DNA from 4 places in the Thalassotalea sp. SU-HH00458 genome. Region 2 is predicted to be linked to each of the others. Evidence: predicted binding sites of a transcription regulator. Region 2 holds the regulator's gene; each other region holds the start of a gene.
What was found. The regulator FNR, encoded in region 2, switches genes on or off when oxygen is low (the NO sensors DNR and NnrR bind a similar motif). The targets are predictions, from matches to a motif close to TTGATCTAGATCAA.
Positions count from the first base shown of each region.

Region 1: ABXH06_RS01475 (nitric oxide reductase activation protein NorD) is a predicted target of FNR. The motif match lies at 4,181-4,194, and genes of this name have one in related genera.
Region 3: clpB (ATP-dependent chaperone ClpB) is a predicted target of FNR. The motif match lies at 1,584-1,597, and genes of this name have one in related genera.
Region 4: ABXH06_RS06305 (acetate kinase) is a predicted target of FNR. The motif match lies at 3,133-3,146, and genes of this name have one in related genera.

Region 1 is NZ_BAABWW010000001.1:318,608-323,616, forward strand. It holds gene ABXH06_RS01440 (CbbQ/NirQ/NorQ/GpvN family protein) at 1-597, shown strand, start outside; gene ABXH06_RS01445 (cytochrome c oxidase subunit 3 family protein) at 590-1,171, shown strand; gene ABXH06_RS01450 (cytochrome C oxidase subunit IV family protein) at 1,202-1,453, shown strand; gene ABXH06_RS01455 (hypothetical protein) at 1,475-1,825, shown strand; gene ABXH06_RS01460 (c-type cytochrome) at 1,960-2,406, shown strand; gene ABXH06_RS01465 (cbb3-type cytochrome c oxidase subunit I) at 2,412-3,797, shown strand; gene ABXH06_RS01470 (hypothetical protein) at 3,876-4,154, shown strand; gene ABXH06_RS01475 (nitric oxide reductase activation protein NorD) at 4,258-5,009, shown strand, end outside.
Region 2 is NZ_BAABWW010000013.1:26,313-31,321, reverse strand. It holds gene ABXH06_RS16735 (PEP-CTERM sorting domain-containing protein) at 1-155, shown strand, start outside; gene uspE (universal stress protein UspE) at 501-1,430, opposite strand; gene fnr (fumarate/nitrate reduction transcriptional regulator Fnr) at 1,621-2,340, opposite strand; gene ABXH06_RS16720 (sulfite exporter TauE/SafE family protein) at 2,385-3,050, opposite strand; gene ABXH06_RS16715 (M14 family metallopeptidase) at 3,124-4,173, opposite strand; gene ABXH06_RS16710 (AAA family ATPase) at 4,421-5,009, shown strand, end outside.
Region 3 is NZ_BAABWW010000008.1:156,253-161,261, reverse strand. It holds gene rluD (23S rRNA pseudouridine(1911/1915/1917) synthase RluD) at 1-749, shown strand, start outside; gene pgeF (peptidoglycan editing factor PgeF) at 730-1,548, shown strand; gene clpB (ATP-dependent chaperone ClpB) at 1,703-4,273, shown strand; gene ABXH06_RS13575 (hypothetical protein) at 4,333-4,941, opposite strand.
Region 4 is NZ_BAABWW010000003.1:232,497-237,505, forward strand. It holds gene glnD ([protein-PII] uridylyltransferase) at 1-361, shown strand, start outside; gene xthA (exodeoxyribonuclease III) at 513-1,319, shown strand; gene rlmA (23S rRNA (guanine(745)-N(1))-methyltransferase) at 1,370-2,185, shown strand; gene yfbV (terminus macrodomain insulation protein YfbV) at 2,624-3,049, opposite strand; gene ABXH06_RS06305 (acetate kinase) at 3,206-4,402, shown strand; gene pta (phosphate acetyltransferase) at 4,404-5,009, shown strand, end outside.

The sequences.
Region 1 (5,009 bases), on a different contig from region 2:
GCCGCTGATTTAGTTGGTCGTCATTTGATTGGTCCTGATGGTACTTATTGGCAAGATGGACCGCTAACTAAAGCGGTACGTGAAGGCGGCATCTGTTATTTAGATGAAGTTGTTGAAGCACGTAAAGATACGACGGTGGTATTGCACCCTCTCGCTGATGATCGTCGTATTTTACCGTTAGAACGAACAGGGGAACTTATAGAAGCAGCGCCGGACTTTATGTTAGTAGTTTCTTATAATCCTGGTTATCAGAATTTATTAAAAGGGATGAAACCTAGCACTCGTCAACGCTTTGTTGCCTTGCGTTTTGAATATCCTACAATGGAGTTAGAACAAGAAATTCTTATTAAAGAAGCTGGCGCCACACCCAATTTAGCTTTCAAATTGGTTGAGTTAGCTCAAGCATTGCGCCGTTTAGAACAAAATGATTTAGACGAAGTCGCTTCAACACGTTTATTAATTTATGCAGCAAAAATGATGTCTAGCGGGATGAATCCTCTGGATGTTTGCCGCTGTTGTTTAGCAGAGCCTTTATCGGATGATCCTGAAACGATTAAAGCCTTAATGGATGTTGCCCGTATATATTTTGATGAATAACACCCAAGCATTAACAATGCATGAAGATAAAAAGCTACCTGGCGATTTAGCCATGTGGTTTTTTATTTTAGCTGAATTAACTGTTTTTGCTATATTTTTCATTAGCTTTGCCGTTACTGAACAATTAAATTCTGACATGTTCAATCAAGGAAAAGCGCAATTACACCCCATAGCGGGACTGTTAAATACACTAGCATTGATCACCAGTAGTTTTTTTGTTGCATTAGCCCTTAACACCGTCCATCAAGGTCATAGCAAGATTTCTGTCAAATGGCTGATCACAGCCCTTGTATTCGCAGTTTTATACTTAGTGGTGAAAATGTGGGAATACCAATCGCTTTTTAGGCTAGGGATCAATCTAGAAACCAACACATTTTTTACTTTGTACTTTTTAATCACTGCATTTCATTTTTTACATGTCATTTTAGGTATGATTATTCTTAGCTATATCACAATTAGAACCTACAAAGGTGCTTATCGCGACAATATTTCTGGTTTCGAAGCGGGGGCAAGTTATTGGCATATGGTCGATTTATTATGGATTATTTTGTTCCCTTTAATCTACGTTATCTAATACAAAAAGCTCAAACAGAGACAAGCAACTATGACTCGAAAACAAATTATTCTCAGTTGGTTAAGCTTAATATGCCTAACATGTATATCTGTATTTGCGAGTGATTTTATCGATAATATTCAGTTATTTATCATCGTAGTCATGTTAATAGTTTTTATCAAAGGTCAACAAATTGTCGATGTTTTTATGGAATTAAAAGCGGCCCCTACCTTTTGGCGATTATTGTTGATAAGTTATACCTTTTTAATCCCCTTAATTATTTCAATAATTTATCTCATTTAGTATAAAAACGGAGTATGGTTTATGTCACAGACAAAAAACACTTTACATTCCGCGACTATTTATCAAGCATTATACTTGACGAATTTATTATTATTACCTGGGGTATCTTTTTTGTTGCTGTTGTGGCTTTTTAGCAAAAATAGGCACCAAAAAGATTGGCATCGCATTCACTTATACCGAGCACTCCAATTTTCAATTCTTGCCGGTATCTTACTGGTGTTAATTCCTGTGCTTGTTGTATACGGTGGTAATACATTTGAAGCATCAGTAATGGTTATGTTAGTTTATTTTGTCACCATGCATGCTTTATTGGTGTTATTAGGAATGCTCAATATCTCTCGTGCGATGGCAAAAAAACTGCCCATTTATTGATGTAGCATAATGAAATCCTACTTTTCTTAACATAATTTTATACATCCCTAAAAACTTGATTTCCATCAAGTTAAATATTCTCACTGACGTTTATTATTCAGCAGCTTTTATTACTAATTAATAAGGGAAATACCATGTCAGAAAGCTTTACGAAAGGTATGGCTCGGAATATTTACTATGGGGGAAGTGTCTTCTTCTTCTTAATATTTTTGAGCCTCACTTTCCATACAACAAAAGAAATGCCAGAGAGAGACAATCGTGTCAATCTTACCGAGTCTGTAGCGCGGGGTAAGGCGTTATGGGAAGACAACAATTGTGTAGGTTGTCATTCTTTAATTGGTGAAGGTGCCTATTTCGCGCCTGAATTAGGTAATGTTTATATTCGCCGCGGTGGTGGAAATATTGATGCTTTCAAAAGCTTCATGAGAGGTTGGATGAACGCACAACCACTCAATATTCCTGGTCGTCGCCAAATGCCTAATTTTCATTTAAATGATCAACAAATTGATGATTTAGCTGAGTTTCTGAAGTTTACAGCAGAAATGGACGTTAATGATTGGCCACCAAATGATGAAGGGTAAGTAAGATGAGTACTTTAAAATTTCAATCTCAAGCCGTTGCAAAACCTTATTTTGTATTCGCACTAATCTTATTTGCAGGTCAAATCTTGTTTGGTCTGATCATGGGGTTACAATATGTTGTTGGCGACTTTTTAGCTGGCGCTATTCCTTTTAACGTTGCACGTATGGTTCATACTAACCTACTGATTGTTTGGCTATTATTTGGCTTTATGGGCGCAGCTTATTATTTAATACCTGAAGAAGCTGAAACAGAACTTCATAGTCCTAAACTGGCTATCGCCTTATTTTGGGTTTTTGCGGCAGCTGGAGTGTTAACTATATTAGGTTACTTATTAGTGCCTTATTCAACGTTAGCGCATATCACAGGCAATGAATATTTCCCAACGATGGGACGTGAGTTTTTAGAACAACCCACCATTACCAAAATAGGTATTGTTGTTGTTGCATTGGGCTTCTTATTTAATATAGGTATGACCATATTAAAAGGCCGTAAAACAGTAATAAATATGGTGCTTTTAACTGGTTTAGTTGGTCTAGCGGTTTTCTTTTTATTCTCTTTCTATAACCCGGCGAATATTGCCCTAGATAAATATTTCTGGTGGTTTGTTGTTCATTTATGGGTTGAAGGCGTTTGGGAATTAATCATGGGGGCAATATTAGCGTTCATCTTAATCAAGACGACGGGTGTTGATCGCGAAGTCATTGAAAAATGGTTATATGTCATTATCGCTATGGCACTAATCACCGGAATTTTAGGAACAGGCCATCACTTCTATTGGTTAGCTACTCCTGAGTATTGGCAGTGGGTAGGCTCTATTTTCTCAGCGTTAGAACCATTACCATTCTTTGCTATGGTGCTATATGCCTTTAACATGGTGAATCGTCGTCGTCGAGAACACCCGAATAAAGCCGCTACTTTATGGGCTTTAGGTACGGCAGTAATGGCATTTTTAGGCGCAGGTGTATGGGGTTTCTTACACACATTAGCACCAGTAAACTATTACACACATGGTTCACAAATTACCGCAGCTCATGGTCATATGGCTTTTTACGGCGCTTACGCCATGATAGTCATGACGATTATTTCGTATGCAATGCCTAAGATTCGCGGTATTGGCGAAGCCAACTGTAATCGTGCACAAGTATGGGAAATGTGGGGCTTTTGGTTAATGACTGTCGCTATGGTTTTCATCACACTGTTCTTAACCGGTGCTGGGGTATTACAAGTGTGGTTACAACGGTTACCAGAAACAGGTGAAGCTTTAAGTTTTATGGCAACACAAGACAAACTGTCTATTTTTTATTGGTTACGTGAAATAGCAGGGGTGTTTTTCTTAATCGGGTTACTTGCATATTTTAGAAGTTTCTTCGTCAAAGAAAAAACCGCTTAAATCATTGTTCGCTTATAATTTAACTCAAGCTCATCAGTTGAGTTTGAGTTAAATTTTTCATTAAGCCATGGAATATCAATGCTTACTTTAAATTTTACTGTAGAAGGCGAGACAATGAATGATCAATTACCCGTAAAACGGACAAAGAAACGTAAGTTACAAAAAGTAGCGACTTTTATTAGCTATGTTGCTATTTTAATTGCTATCGCATGCGCAGCTTTTTTATTGATGGTTGATGCAGAAGAAAAAGTGATGCGAGCCAGTCTAGGTGCCACCAGTTTTTTCTTTTTTATGGTCGGGTTAGTACTTCACACCATCGGCAATAGCGACTTACCAGATTTAACAATAAAAAAATAATTTTTGCCGCTAAAATCCTCTCTCTATTGATGTATATCACATAAATCTTCTTTACTTATTGTTACAGTGATCACATGTTTTACTGATTAATTAACAGGTTTTTATGGAAGAGTGGGTTGGCGAGCTTTGGCATAAATATATCACGCGTAAAGCAAGCACAAGTTTTGCTGATGCTAAAGTTAATTTTTCACAAGTCAGTAAATCTATCGGTATGGTTTATCGCGCACTTGGCGGTGAACATATTAAACGTGTGGAAGCCGCAACACCTCGTGATTATCTTGTCAGACGCACTATTCTTCAAAAAATATCAGGTGAAAACAAACAAATTAGTTTGGCATGGCAAGACGAAGATAGCCTTCGATTACCTGAATCTTTAGCCGTATTTCCCTCCACTGAATTAAATTATGACCTTTATATATGGTTAGCGGTTCTTGCTGCTAATCATCATGGAAAATTTCAGCATTGGGCTAATGATAATCAACGTTTAGTTGTGAAGGTACTCAAAAAATATCCGGCCATGAAACCGCGTTATCAACGATTAGCACAAGCGACGGTTGATATACGACCAGTTTTTGGCAACCTCCCAGACAATGAACAAGCCATGGAAAAGTCTATCATTGAGGCGATATTATCTCCAGGTTCAGTCAGTCATTTTCCGATCGTTAATTTTGCCCCGCAAGCGGTCCATTTGTGGCTATACCCGTCGGCGCATGTTGATCCTCAACTTTTACCTGAGTACCAAGAGAAAGATGATTTAGCGCAAGGGAAAGAAAAAACGAAACCATTAGCTAAGAGTGCGGCTAGTAGAAAAAAGGCTGAGCGCATTGACTCACCAGAAAATCGAGATGGCATGAT
Region 2 (5,009 bases):
AAAATCATACATTTCTAGGGGGAAGTGGACATTTTGGCTCTGCTGTATATGGCGCATACTCTCCTCAAACAGACGTTCCTGAACCTTCAACACTAGCTATTTTTGCTTTGGGCTTAATAGGGTTGGCTTTCCGTAAATTTAACCAAAAAGGTTAAATATTTACGTGGTAATGTAAAACACTGATCAATTAGATCAGTGTTTTTATTTTTAAAGACAAACAACACCATATCTAACGTTGATGTTGAGCCGTTTTGGGCTGTTATTTTAAATTGTCTCCATCAGAATCAATCAACATTAGTCTGTTAAAGTTCTTTCATCACTTTTGTTAATTAATTTTCTTGATAAATATAAAAATAAAAATAAATATTTTTACTGAAAAAATAAGCCGCTTTGCTATTTCAGCAAAACGGCCCTAGTAGATAAAACAAGCAATGTGTTACCTTGTTTGCGTATTAAACTTATTATTTAATACATTGATAAAATGGTCTTTAACATAAGCGTTAATTTGCAAGTGGTGAAACATATCCATCCGGTTTTAAGGCTAAAACATCACAGTTTAAATTATCAATTAAATGTTCAGCAGTATTCCCGATCAGGGCAGCGGATAATCCTGTTCGGCCAATAGTACCTAAGATCACTAATTCTGCATCTAATTCGTCTGCCAGCCTGACAATGATATCTTCTGGTAAACCTTCTTCCACATGGGTGTGCTCTTTACTGATTGCAAACTGTTGAGCATGCTCATCCATCGCTTCTATATGATGACTTAACATGGATTCGTTGTATTCGTTTGCATTAAATTCAGGGATCTCAATTGCGATATTAACGGGAGTGCCAGGGAAAGAGTTGACCAAATGAACATTTGCCTTGATCAATTTTGATAGATTGATCGCTTCTTCTGTGATTTTTACATTTAAAGATTGATGCTCTGCTTCAGCACTGCCTACATTGAGTGCCGCGACAATATTGCCATTCATTGGCCATAAATGATCTTTCACTAATAAAACAGGACAGGGACATTTTCTTAATATATGCCAATCAGTTGGCGTGAATATGACTGATTTTAATTTATCGTGCTGATGTGTTCCTTTAATGACTATGTCATAGCCATTATTTAATACTTCTTCAATAATGGGTTCAAAAGGTCTATTGTGCCAAATTACTTTAGTATCTATTGCAATATTATCGTGCGGTAAAACGTTAATTAACTCATTCAACCATTGAATACGATCATTAATTAATGAGTTGCGCATAGCTTCACGCTCATCGTTTGACAGCATGGTAGTCATCTCATAAGAAAAATCATATATCGAAAGGAAAGCTGTGATGGTGGCCTGAGTTTGTTTGGCTAATTCAATTGCTCTTTTTAAGGCTTTTTGATCTTCAGTGGTTGGATCTATGATTGCTAATATTTGATGATACTTTTCCATATTCGCTCCAGAATAACTCATGTTAATGATTTACTATCAGTATAGTTATATTCTTATATAACACATAGTTGAAGATTGTTTTAAATCAATAAATTGGTCGTTTTGAAGGAAAAGTTAAGCAAGCAAATACTTTGCAGATGTTTGAGATATATTTACGCAAGGCAAAAGTATGTGGGAGAGTGATGTGCTGCTATAGCGCAGCACAATCTTCAAGCTTATCGCTGTCTAAAATTGTAATAAGCTTGCCATCAACTTTAATTAAGTCATTTTTATTGAATCGATTTAATAACCGACTAATTGTTTCAACCGTTAAGCCGATATAATTGCCAATATCACTGCGAGTCATCGTCAACCTGAACTCAGTGGCTGATAATCCCCTAGCGTGATAACGGGCGCTTAAGGCACATAAAAATGTAGCAAGACGCTGCTCAGCATTCTTACGGTTCAATAAAGTTAACATTTCTTGATCATTTTTAATTTCAGAGCTCATCATACGAAGGATTTGCTTTTTAAGCTTTGGCATATGATTAGATAAATTATCTAAGGTATTATAGGGGATTTCACAAACCATTGAAGTTTCTAATGCTTTTGCAAAACTCGGATGTTCAGACTCTGCTATGGCATCAAACCCTAATAAATCTCCTGCTAAATGGAAGCCGGTAATTTGTTCTTCACCACTTTCGTTTACCGTAAACGTTTTGAAAGTGCCAGAGCGTATAGCGTATAAGGACTGCATAGTTTGACCATCTTGAAAAAGCTGCTCACCTTTATGGATAGGGCGTTTCCGGTCAATGATTTCATCAAGGGTTTCTAACTCTTTTTCATCAAGAGAATACGGTAGACAAAGTTCACTGATGCTACAATTTTGGCAATGAATATGTTGTTGTGATGCGCTTTGATTCTTGTACATATTTTCCTTAACATCTAAGTTAATTATCCACTTCGAGTATGGTATTAGAACATTTGTGTATATGCAAATTTTAGCGTCAAGATACCATAACTTATTAGTAATAACGCCATAGTTTTTCTAAAATAATTATTTTGCATTAATAGCTTTATAAAAGTAAAACCAAATGAAACCGTCAATAACGCAGGTAAAGTACCAAGCCCAAAAAACATCATGATCAAACCTCCTTTTATTGCGTTGCCGCTGGCTAAAGACCAGGTTAATGTTGAATAAACTAAACCACATGGTAACCAACCCCATAAGGTACCTAAAAGGAAAGATTTCTTTACACTCTTTATCGGAATTATCTTTTTACTTAAAGGCGATAAGTGTTGCCAAAGGTGTTTACCAATTACTTCAACTTTTGATATCCATAATAACCATTGACCAATGTATAATCCGAGCAAGATTAAAAAAATACCGGCAATAATTTTTAAAGTGACAATAGGAAATCCTAAGTGTTTAATTGCGAGTGAGCCGGTTAAACCTGCGATAGCACCTATCAAAGAATAAGAAAATATTCGCCCTACGTTATAGCTTAATATAAAGGGGGTTTTGTTTATTTGTTGCGGTAGTGCAGACGTAAGCATGGTGGTAATGCCTCCACACATCGCAATACAATGTCCACCACCTAATAAACCGATGACGAAGGCTGATAGAAAATCTAATTCCATACAAAGACAATATCTTTTACTGACAATCTTGGCAGGAGGTTAACATTATTCATCACAGGTAAAAAACAATTTATCACTTTTCAAAGGTTCCTAAAGAATGTTTAACGACATAAAATAAACAATCATTTTTGGCGATAAACTCGTTTGTTGTAGCTTTAAATATTCTCAAATGAGTTGCACAGACTAATTGATTGTCTCGTAAAGTGAAAAATTCGTCGATAACGTTTTCTTGATCTTCATTTAATAATTGTAAATTTTTTAACCCTTTTGAATCTAACCAACCTAGCATTTGACCTTGATGAGCGCCACCATAATTAAATTGCTCAATATTATCTAATAACGTCACACCAGATTCACCTTCATAGTGATGGCTATAGGTTAGTTCTACATTGTTTTTTAACGTTAACCGTAAAGGTTTACAGATTATCTCAACGGATTTTTTTTGTGGGAAATTAACGTTAGGCGGACATTCAGCGATGTTTTGTATTCCTTCAAAAGCGACTTCATGCGCTTGTTCGTCATTACTGCCTCCACACTCAATTGTTATGGTTGGACAACTAAAAGCTTGTTCAGTTAATGCGCCTATTTGTAAGCCTGATAAAATTACCGCATCGCAAAAAAATGAAGTTAACGCGATTTCTTTCATTGATAATATCGGCGATACAGCAAATGCAGGACTTGAACCCGAACAGTTATGTAAGTCAACGACGAATTCAGGGGTTACTTCTCTAATGGCTTCTTCAATGAGTCGAGCTCGAGCATAGTAACCATCATTTCGTGAAATACCAAAACAGCGATTTAGATCATTTCCATGCGCTAAAAAACGATGACTTAGTAACGGGCTGGCATTCGCGGCCTCTACTGAACAAATAATAAACCTAATATTCGTTTGCGGTTTCGGTAATTCCCCTAAGGAAGTCAACCAACGGTGAATGGCAATTAATCCTGATGGTTCATTGCCATGCAATAAAGTGACAATAACACGACATTTATCAACATGTTTACCGGCTACATCAATCACGGTTGGTACATCTAATGATAATAAAAACTGTTTAAAGTCGGCTTTAAGCGTAATTGGGTCTGGGTTATTTAAATATTCAATGTCATAAAAATCTATATTCATATGTTTTTTATTATCACTAAGTAATATCATTAACGGATTGTTTTTATTGATTAAAAGTTAATATTGTAGTTATCAACGGACACTTTGACGTGTAAAAACAATTCATTATTATGTAGAAATAACAGGCACTATTTAAGTTTCTATCATCTGCTTTGTTAACGAGCAGATAGCATGTCATACTCAAAGGTAGAACTTGTTGATTAAGGTCAATAAATTTTTATTAAACCATTTTAGTAAAAGGATATTCATGCAAGAACTCGTCATTCAAGCGTTATCACAGATTGAACGATTTGTGATCGGTAAACCTGAACAAGTCAAATTAGCACTAGCCTGTTTACTAGCAAAAGGGCATTTATTGATTGAAGATTTACCCGGTATGGGAAAAACGACTTTAGCCCATGTATTAGCGTCTTCAGTAGGGTTAAATTATCAACGAGTTCAATTTACCAGCGATTTGTTGCCTGCTGATGTTATAGGCGTGTCAATTTTCGATACAGAAAAACATACGTTTACCTTGCACAAAGGGCCTATTTTTAACCAAGTCGTTTTAGCCGATGAAATCAATCGAGCCAGCCCTAAGACACAAAGTGCGTTATTAGAAGCGATGGAAGAAAATAGTGTTAGTCTTGATGGCTGCACGCATTCTTTACCCAGACCTTTTTTTGTCATTGCAACACAAAACCCATTATTTCATGCAGGAACTTATCCCTTGCCAGAATCTCAACTAGATCGTTTTATGATGAGAATTTCATTAGGCTTCCCAGATAAAAAGGCGGAACAACAAATATTAAAATCTGCCAATATTTCGTTAAATTATGAGGAAATACATTCGATTA
Region 3 (5,009 bases), on a different contig from region 2:
GTTTTAAATCACAAAACATCCCATTAAATATTGTTTATGAAGATGATAATATTTTAGTGATCAATAAACCCGCTGGTTTAGTTGTTCACCCCGGCGCGGGTAATCCTGACGGCACAGTTTTAAATGCCTTATTACATCATTGTCCTCAGGTAGATGTAGTTCCTAGAGCTGGTATTGTGCATCGCCTTGATAAAGATACAACAGGCTTAATGGTGGTCGCTAAGACTATTGCAGCGCAAACCAATTTAGTAGAATCACTCCAAGCGCGTGAAATCACTCGTGAGTATGAAGCTATTGCTAGTGGTATTATGACCGCCGGAGGCATTGTTGATGAACCTATTGGGCGACATTCAACTAAACGCACTCATATGGCGGTGACTATTTCAGGACGTCCTTCCGTAACACACTATCGGGTTATGGAGAAATTTCGTTTACATACCCGTTTACGTTTACGTCTAGAAACTGGACGTACTCACCAAATTCGTGTTCATATGGCGCATATCACTCATCCTTTGGTTGGAGATCCGGTATATGGAGGTCGTCCTCGTCCTCCTAAAAATGCGACTGCTGAATTAAGAGAAGTATTGAAAGGGTTTAAACGCCAAGCTTTACATGCCGCTATGTTATCGTTGTTTCATCCTATTACTGGCGAACAAATGACTTGGCATGCTGAAATTCCGCAAGATATGGTGGCATTAACTAATATTCTTCGTGAAGATTCTAAGTTGAATGAAACACCAGATTTTTAATCTAAACCCTAAAAATAATATCGCTTTTGATACAGTTGAAATGCCTGTTGACCACATTCAGGCATTTCAAACTACACGTTTACATCCCTTTATAGAACAACATTCATTTTCATCTTCATGTACAAAAAACGCTTGTCCAAAGTCTTTTGAATACTTTAACTTAGGTTTACATGTTGCTGATGATGCCCAAAAGGTATTAGAAAACAGACAGGAATTACTCAACTATTTACCGCAAAACACCGCGATACAATGGTTAGAACAAGTACATGGTAATCATGTAGTTACCGTTAAAAATGTCAGTACTTCTATTCAAGCCGATGCGGTTATCACTCGTACGCCGAAATTAGCGTTAGCGATTATGACAGCGGATTGTTTACCCATTTTATTAGCAAACAAGCAAGGCACGGAAATTGCCGCCATACATGCTGGTTGGCGTTCATTAGCCGGTGAAATAATCAAGGAAACGTTAGGTAATATGTATAGCGATAACAATGAGGTTGTTGCTTGGTTAGGCCCTTGTATTCGCCAAGAAAATTTCGAAGTAGGTGTCGACGTTAAGCAGCAATTTGAACAAGTAAATGCTAATTTTTCTTCTGCATTTATTGAACATCGACAAAACCAGCAAGCCAATAAGTGGCTCGCTGATCTACAAAAGCTAGCTCGATTACAATTAACTGAGTTAGGAGTGAATCATTTTTCGGTTAATTCCCATTGCACTTATGCTGAAAATGACCGTTATTACTCTTACCGAAGAGAGCAAAAGACGGGCAGAATGGCTTCAATTATTTGTATAAAATAATGCAACACTCCCTTGTAATATATTGTCGAGATAACTTGATTTAAATCAAAATGGCAATTTAAAACTTCTTAAAGTGCTTGAATTATTATTAATCGCCCATAAATTTTAATTAAGATTAATCGTAAGTCCAGTGATATGGCTGTAAGGAATATTTATGCGTTTAGACCGTTTTACTCAATCTTTTCAAGTGGCAATTTCAGATGCACAATCCATTGCATTAGGTAAAGACCATCAATTTATTGAGCCAGTACATTTAATGTTGGCGTTATTAAATCAAAACAATGGCAGTACACTCCCGTTATTAAAAAGTGCGGGTGTTGATGTTTTTTCATTAAGAAGCCAAGTTGAAAAAGTGATTAATGATTTAGCCCAAGTTTCTGGTGCAGGTGGCGAAGTGCAATTGTCTTCTGCCATGGGGAACTTACTGAATTTATGTGATAAATATGCGCAAAAGTCAGGTGATAAGTATATCTCTTCAGAGATGTTTTTACTCGCTGCTCTTGAAGATAAAGGCAAGTTAGGTCAAATTTTAAAAACACTTGGCGCAACTGAACAACGAATTAAAGATGCGATAGAACATGTCCGTGGAGGTCAAAAGGTTGACGATCAAAATGCTGAAGATGTTCGACAAGCACTTGATAAATTCACGGTTGATTTAACCGATCGGGCAGAGCAGGGTAAATTAGATCCTGTGATTGGCCGAGACGATGAAATTCGCCGCACTATTCAAGTTTTGCAACGCCGGACAAAAAACAATCCCGTTTTAATTGGTCAACCCGGTGTCGGTAAAACGGCAATTGCCGAAGGGCTGGCGCAACGTATTGTTGATCATGAAGTACCGGAAGGTTTAAAAAATAAACGGGTATTGTCTCTCGATATGGGGGCATTGGTTGCGGGGGCAAAATACCGAGGTGAGTTTGAAGAGCGTTTAAAAGCTGTACTCAATGAACTTGCAAAAGAAGAAGGGCAAGTCATCTTATTTATTGATGAATTACATACTATGGTTGGGGCCGGAAAAACCGATGGCGCCATGGATGCAGGAAACATGTTAAAACCTGCATTAGCCCGAGGTGATTTACATTGTGTCGGTGCCACCACTTTAGACGAATATCGTCAATACATTGAAAAAGATGCCGCCCTTGAACGCCGTTTCCAAAAAGTAATGGTCGATGAGCCAAGTGTTGAAGATACCATTGCTATTTTACGCGGTTTAAAAGAGCGTTATGAGCTGCACCATAAAGTAGAAATTACCGATCCTGCGATTGTTGCCGCGGCAACTTTGTCACATCGTTATATTAGTGATCGACAACTTCCAGATAAAGCGATTGATTTAATTGATGAGTCTGCTTCAAGTATTCGTTTGCAAATGGACTCTAAACCAGAAGTATTAGATAAGCTTGATCGTAAAATCATTCAGTTAAAGCTAGAGCAAAAATCGTTAGAAGATGACGCCGATGATTCATCATTGAAGCGTTCAGCTTTGATCACTCAGCAATTAACTGACTTAGAAAAAGAGTACCATGAGTTAGATGAAGTTTGGACGTCAGAAAAAGCCGCCATTCATGGTACGCAGGCGATTAAAACCGATCTTGAACATGCACGCATAGAGCTTGATGCTGCGCGCAGAAGTGGAGATCTCAACCGAATGGCGGAATTGCAGTACAGCCGTATTCCTGAATTAGAAAAGCAACTTGATTTAGCCACTCAAGCTGAAATGCATGAGATGAGTTTATTGAGAAATAAAGTTACTGATGTTGAAATCGCTGATGTGTTAAGTCGCTCTACAGGTATTCCTGTTTCAAAAATGCTGGAAGGTGAACGGGATAAATTACTGAGAATGGAAGAAGATTTACACAAGCGTGTTATCGGCCAATCTGAAGCCGTGGTATCTATTTCAAATGCGATAAGACGTTCACGTGCCGGCCTTTCTGATCCAAATCAGCCGATAGGCTCGTTTTTATTTTTAGGGCCAACAGGGGTTGGTAAAACCGAATTAACTAAAGCGTTAGCTCATTTTATGTTTGATAGTGAAGACGCCTTAATTCGAGTGGATATGTCTGAGTTTATGGAAAAACATTCGGTTGCTCGCTTAGTGGGAGCACCTCCCGGTTATGTTGGCTATGAAGAAGGTGGCTATCTAACCGAAGCGGTTCGTCGTAAACCCTATTCAGTTATTTTATTAGATGAAATTGAAAAAGCACACAGCGATGTTTTTAATATTTTACTGCAAGTACTTGATGATGGTCGATTAACGGATGGCCAAGGTCGTACGGTTGATTTTAGAAATACCCTCGTCATTATGACCTCTAATATTGGCTCTGAAATTATTCAAAGCTTTTCCGATGATAGTCAATATCAAGCGATGAAAGCTCAAGTCATGATGGAAGTGAGCAATAATTTTAAGCCTGAATTTATTAATCGTATCGATGAATCGGTGGTCTTTCATCCATTACTGTCAGAGCAAATACAAGAAATTGCAAGTATTCAAATCTCATCTTTGGCTAAACGGATTGCTGATAAAGGTCTCGAGTTAAAGGTTTCACAAGAGGCGCTTGCGTTAATTTCTGAAGCTGGATTTGATCCCTTATTTGGCGCTAGACCGTTAAAACGTTCTATTCAGCAACTCATTGAAAACCCATTGGCCAATAAAATATTGTCAAATGAGTTTTCATCGAATACAACCATTAACGTGGTAGTTGAAAACGGGGAATTAGTGTTTCAATAAGTACTTAGGTTCAAAGAGCGTCAGCAAGTGAATGACTGAGCTTAAGTCATGCTAATCGTTTAGTGTGACTTTAGCTCAGTATTAATGGCCTCAACAATTTTTTCAGGATTTTCAAGATACAAGTTGTGATTAAGTAAAATGAGGGTGTCATTATGCGCTAATAGCAAAGCTGGTATTGCATTGGTGCCTATGACTTCTTGTAATTCAGTAATATCGTGAAATGTAAACTCTGCGTCTTTGGTCAACTTTTCAATTTTTAAGGCTTTCGCAGGCGGGGATAGCTTTAACGCGTCAATAAACGGCTGCACTTCATCTTTATCTGTTAATGGGTTGCCGGCTTCAAAATGCGCATGCTGAAGAGAAATTAATAAATCTAACGCATGTTTAGTTGATTTGTTTTGAACCCAAGTTAATAAATTGGCCGCTAAAGTCGAATCTTTATATTCAATTAAACTATTTAAATAGGCTTGGCTAAAGGATACATCACTTAAGTCTTTCACTGCCTTTATAGTAGATAAATCAACTTTATTCTCACCATCGTAATAAGCACAATGCATCAAATGGATGGGCATATCAGGAAAAGCTGCAGCGATATTTTTCACAAGCGCTGTAGTGGCATAACTCCACGGACAATGAGAATCGTAAATGAAAAAAAGCTCGCTAGACATATTTTTAACCTGTATAAATAAAAGACCTGCGAATTTTAACTTCTCTGAGACAATAAACCTAGCCTTAT
Region 4 (5,009 bases), on a different contig from region 2:
ATTTCGTATCAAGAAAATTATTAGTCGTGTTGAAGAAGTGATTTCAGGCGTTGACGTTGTTAAAAAACCTTCCAGCCCAAGGTTTGTTAAAAACTTTGAAAACACTCCTGTGATCGAGTTTTTAGCGACACCTAAACCCAATAAAACCTTATTAAGAATTAATGCTCTTGATGATCCTTTATTTATTGAAAAAATTTGTAATGTTTTCAAACATCAGCAACTTACCATTCACTCAGCGAGAATGAGTACATTAGGTGAAAGTTCAGAAAATGTGTTTTCTATTTCGTCCAAAGATAATGAAGCAATCTCACCAGAAGGCAAACAAGAATTAGCCGCTTTATTAATCAATAAAATAGCTTAAATCATTAAGGCTTATGCTTTTTACCTTTACTAAATGCGTGTTCGCTCATTAAACCTCGGCATATCACGCATTTTCATTTTTCTCTGTTTTCAATCATGGTATTATCGCAAAAATATTATTCTCACTTAGTTCACCTCTAAAGGTTTTTTCGATGAAAATCATCTCTTTTAATATAAATGGCCTTCGTGCTCGCCTGCATCAATTACAAGCAATTATCGATAAACATCAACCCGATATTATTGGTTTACAAGAAATTAAGGTACATAACGACGCTTTCCCCATTGAAGACGTTGAAGCGATGGGTTATCACGTATATTTTCATGGTCAAAAAGCGCATTATGGTGTTGCTATGCTTTGTAAAAAAGAGCCAACAAAAGTGCAGTACGGTTTCCCTACAGATAATGATGAAGCACAAAAACGCATGATCATGGTTGATACCATCAACGAACAAGGCGAAAAAGTTACCGTGCTTAATGGCTATTTTCCTCAAGGAGATAACATTGCTCATGAAACAAAGTACCCATACAAACGCCAGTTTTATAAAGATTTAATGACTTATTTAAACGAAAACCATAGCCCTGAAGATAACGTGGTTGTTATGGGAGATATCAATATTTCTCCTATCGATTTAGATATCGGCATTGGCGAACCGAATAGAAAACGCTGGTTAAAAACCGGGAAATGTAGTTTTCAACCAGAAGAACGCGAATGGTTAGCTACATTAATGAACTGGGGTTTTAAAGATACGTTTAGACAATTACACCCAACCCGTGAAGAGCGCTATTCATGGTTTGATTATCGTTCACGTGGTTTTGACGACAATAGAGGTTTACGTATTGACGTGGTGCTTGCGACTGAAAAATTAGCAGCAACCTGTATTGAGTCAGACGTAGATTATGAACTCCGTGGTATCGAAAAACCGTCAGATCACGCGCCTATTTGGTCGACATTTAAATAACCTAAAGTACAGAGCAAAGGGAGAATAGATCACTTCTCCCAAATAACATTATGACGCAAAACCCGCAATATCAATGCCCTATCTGTCATCAAGCGCTTTTGTTAAAAGCGAGAACTTTTCGTTGCCCACAAAATCATTGTTTTGATCTCGCCAAAGAAGGCTATGTCAATTTATTACCGGTGCAATTTAAACATTCTAAAGAGCCTGGTGATAATAAAGCGATGGTTAATGCCCGTAGAGCTTTTTTAGAACAAGGCTATTATCAGCCTTTACTAAATAAGCTCTTAGATATTTATCACACTTATGGACAAAAAACGGCGAATCTATTTGATGCAGGCTGTGGCGAAGGTTATTACACTCACCAACATAAAACCGAAGAAAACACAGTCTATGGTATTGATATCGCAAAAGAAGCGGTAAAAAAAGCCGCCAAAAAGTATCAACAATGCCATTTTAGTGTCGGCACTTTGTCGCAATTACCTTTCGAAGATAACTTTTTTGATTGGATGATTTCAATTTACGCACCTATCTTAGAACAAGAGTTTACCCGTGTCCTTAACAAGCAGGGTTATTTTTTAACGGTTACGCCTGCTCAACGTCATTTAATGGAATTAAAAGAAAAAATATATCAAGAAGCAAAAGAGCATGATGTTGAACGACAACCTATTGAAAAATTAAGCTTAGTTCATCAAGAAACTTTATCTTACTCGATGCAGTTAAAAACAGGTGACGATATTTTAAATTTATTGTCGATGACTCCTTTCGCATTTAAAGCCAGTGAACAGGTAAAGCATCACTTAGCACAGTTACACAATTTTCAATGCCAAGCCGACTTTCTTATTTGCCTATATCAAAAGAACTGTTAAGTTCTGCGCTATCTTTACTTAGGCTATTTAATGATCCAACGATTCTCGGAAAGCAATAAACTCTTCATAGAAAACAGCGCAGTTTCGGCAATTTTCTTCTCCTTGATAGTGTTTTTACTATAGTCTTTTATTTCTTTGGTAGATTATTTTCTGTCGATATTACTCAAAATACTCACCCAATATTACAAACGCTATTTTCTCGCTTATGGCGCTATGGTGATCTTAGTCGAAAATGGCTTGTTTAATTTCAATATACTCACTTAGCAACAAAATGTCTTAAGCACAGCTATCAGTGCAGCATTATATTTCCTTGTATCTTTTATATTTAACCCAAAAAGAACAGTTAACCCTGCATCATTGACAACAAAAAAAAAGCGTTAATCTCAATAGATAAACGCCTTTTAAACTTTTCAAAAAATGTAATTTTATACAGAATATTTAAGAGCTGTGGTGGGCTCCAGAATAACTAACATTGAGTAATTTAGCTAAATCGAAATAACGTGGTTTTTGCACAGAAAGCTTAATATTGCCTCCGCTTTGATTAATTTTAGCCACGCCTTCTTTATACCAGGTTGCTAATGCAGGAGGTAAGAATTTATCGGCTTTTACACCTAACATGACTAACGCTTGAACGGGAATACTTAAAATAAAAAAAGCATAAACAATTGATTGTGGTAATTGTTGAATACCACCTAAATAAAGTTGCATGATAAAAACGAATAAAGCTACACCGGGTAAATAACGGCATACTAAACGACTGACTTGAATAGCTCGGTACTCTTCAAAATAACTCGCTAATTCAACTTTTTCTGGCCAAAGCTGTTTGTACTTCTGACCTAACTTGATAATTTCTACTACATTCATAGGCGCACACTATAACAACTATTAATTAAAAGATAGTATAAACTTTTTACATAGTCTAAATAAAACCCAAGAAAATAAAAATATTGTAGTAAGTCAAACTTATATAAATTAAAAGCGTCTATACTCTAATTACCTTACTTAAATCCCTTAAAATAGATGCAAAACAATATATTAGTAATTAACTGTGGTAGTTCTTCTTTAAAGTTTTCATTAATGAATCCCGTCAATGGTCAAATCATCCTTGCAGGCCTTGCTGAGTGTTTATTAACAGCAGAAGCGGTTATTACCATCAAACATCAAGAGAAAAAAATATCCATAGCCTTATCTGATCCTTTTGATCATGAAGTAGCAATAAAGTTTTTAGTGGACTATTTAACCGAACATCAATTGAAAAAAAGCGTTTATGCCATTGGTCACCGTGTTGTTCATGGCGGAGAAAAATACAGTCAGCCGACGTTAATTGATGAAGACGTTAAAATCAGTATTGAGCAACTATCAAAGCTCGCCCCTTTACATAACCCTGCTAATTTACAGGGGATACAGGCAGCCGAAAAAGCATTTAAACAAACACCACAAGTTGCAATTTTTGATACAGCATTTCATCAAACTATGCCTAAGAAATCGTATTTATATGGTTTGCCCTATCATTTTTATCAAGATCATGGCATCAGAAAATACGGCTTTCATGGCACAAGTCACTACTTTGTTTGTAAAGAAACCGCCACCATCCTTAAAAAACCAATAGAGCAATGCAATATTATTAGCGCACACCTGGGTAACGGATGTAGTGTAACAGCCGTTAAACAGGGTAAAAGTGTTGATACCAGTTTAGGCCTAACCCCGCTTGAAGGGGTCATGATGGGCACACGCAGTGGCGACATCGATGCCGGCGTAATTTTTCATCTGGTGGAGCAACTCGGCTATAGCCTAGAAGAAGTGAATAATATCCTAAATAAAAAAAGTGGCTTACTTGGCGTTTCACAATTAAGCAATGATTGTAGGACAATAGAAGAAGCGGCCAGTAATGGCAATGTACAAGCAACACTCGCACTTGAAATATTCAGTTATCGTATCGCAAAAAGTATTGCGTCTTTTACCTGTAATTTCACCTCGTTAGACGGTTTAATTTTTACTGGTGGCATTGGTGAAAACTCTATGTTCATTCGCTCATTAATTTTATCGCAACTTGCCCTGCTCAATTTCCATGAAGATAAACTTGCCAACGAAACCATGCGATTTGGCAAACAAGGCAATATTGCTCAAAGAAACTCGACTCCTTGTTGGGTGATCCCAACAAACGAAGAATGGGTTATCGCGGAACAAACCTATCAACGATTAAATCAGGAGCAATAAGATGAGTCGACGTATCATGTTAATTCCCGTTGGTTTTGGGGTTGGTTTAACCAGTGTAGCTTTAGGTTTAATGCATGCATGCCAACAAAAAGGCATTAAAGTTGGGCACTTTAAACCAATCAGCCAACCTTCAAGAAACATCCTACAAAATAAAAATCACGTAGTGAGCCTGTCTCAAAATACTAGCTCGATACCTCTAAGTTATGTTGAGGAACAAATGGGTGAAGGACATCATGATGTGGTACTTGAACAATTAGTGGCGAATTTCGACCGTTTCAGTAAAGATTATGACTTAACCATAATAGAAGGTTTGATCCCAACGACACGCCAACCATATGCAGGAAGAATTAATAGAGACGTTGCACAAACCTTATCTGCAGATATTATTTTAGTAGCGTCCCCGGATAATGACTCTCCAGAAGAATTTGAAGATCGCATAGAAATGAGTGCAGGAACCTTTGGCGGTATTAAAAATAAGAAACTCATTGGCTGTATTATCAATAAAATTAACTCTCCTGATAAAGACGAATTTGGCCTTTTACCAAGAGAGCACGAATTTACACATGACACCAATAGTGTTGACTGGCAAAACTTAGCCATCTTTAAT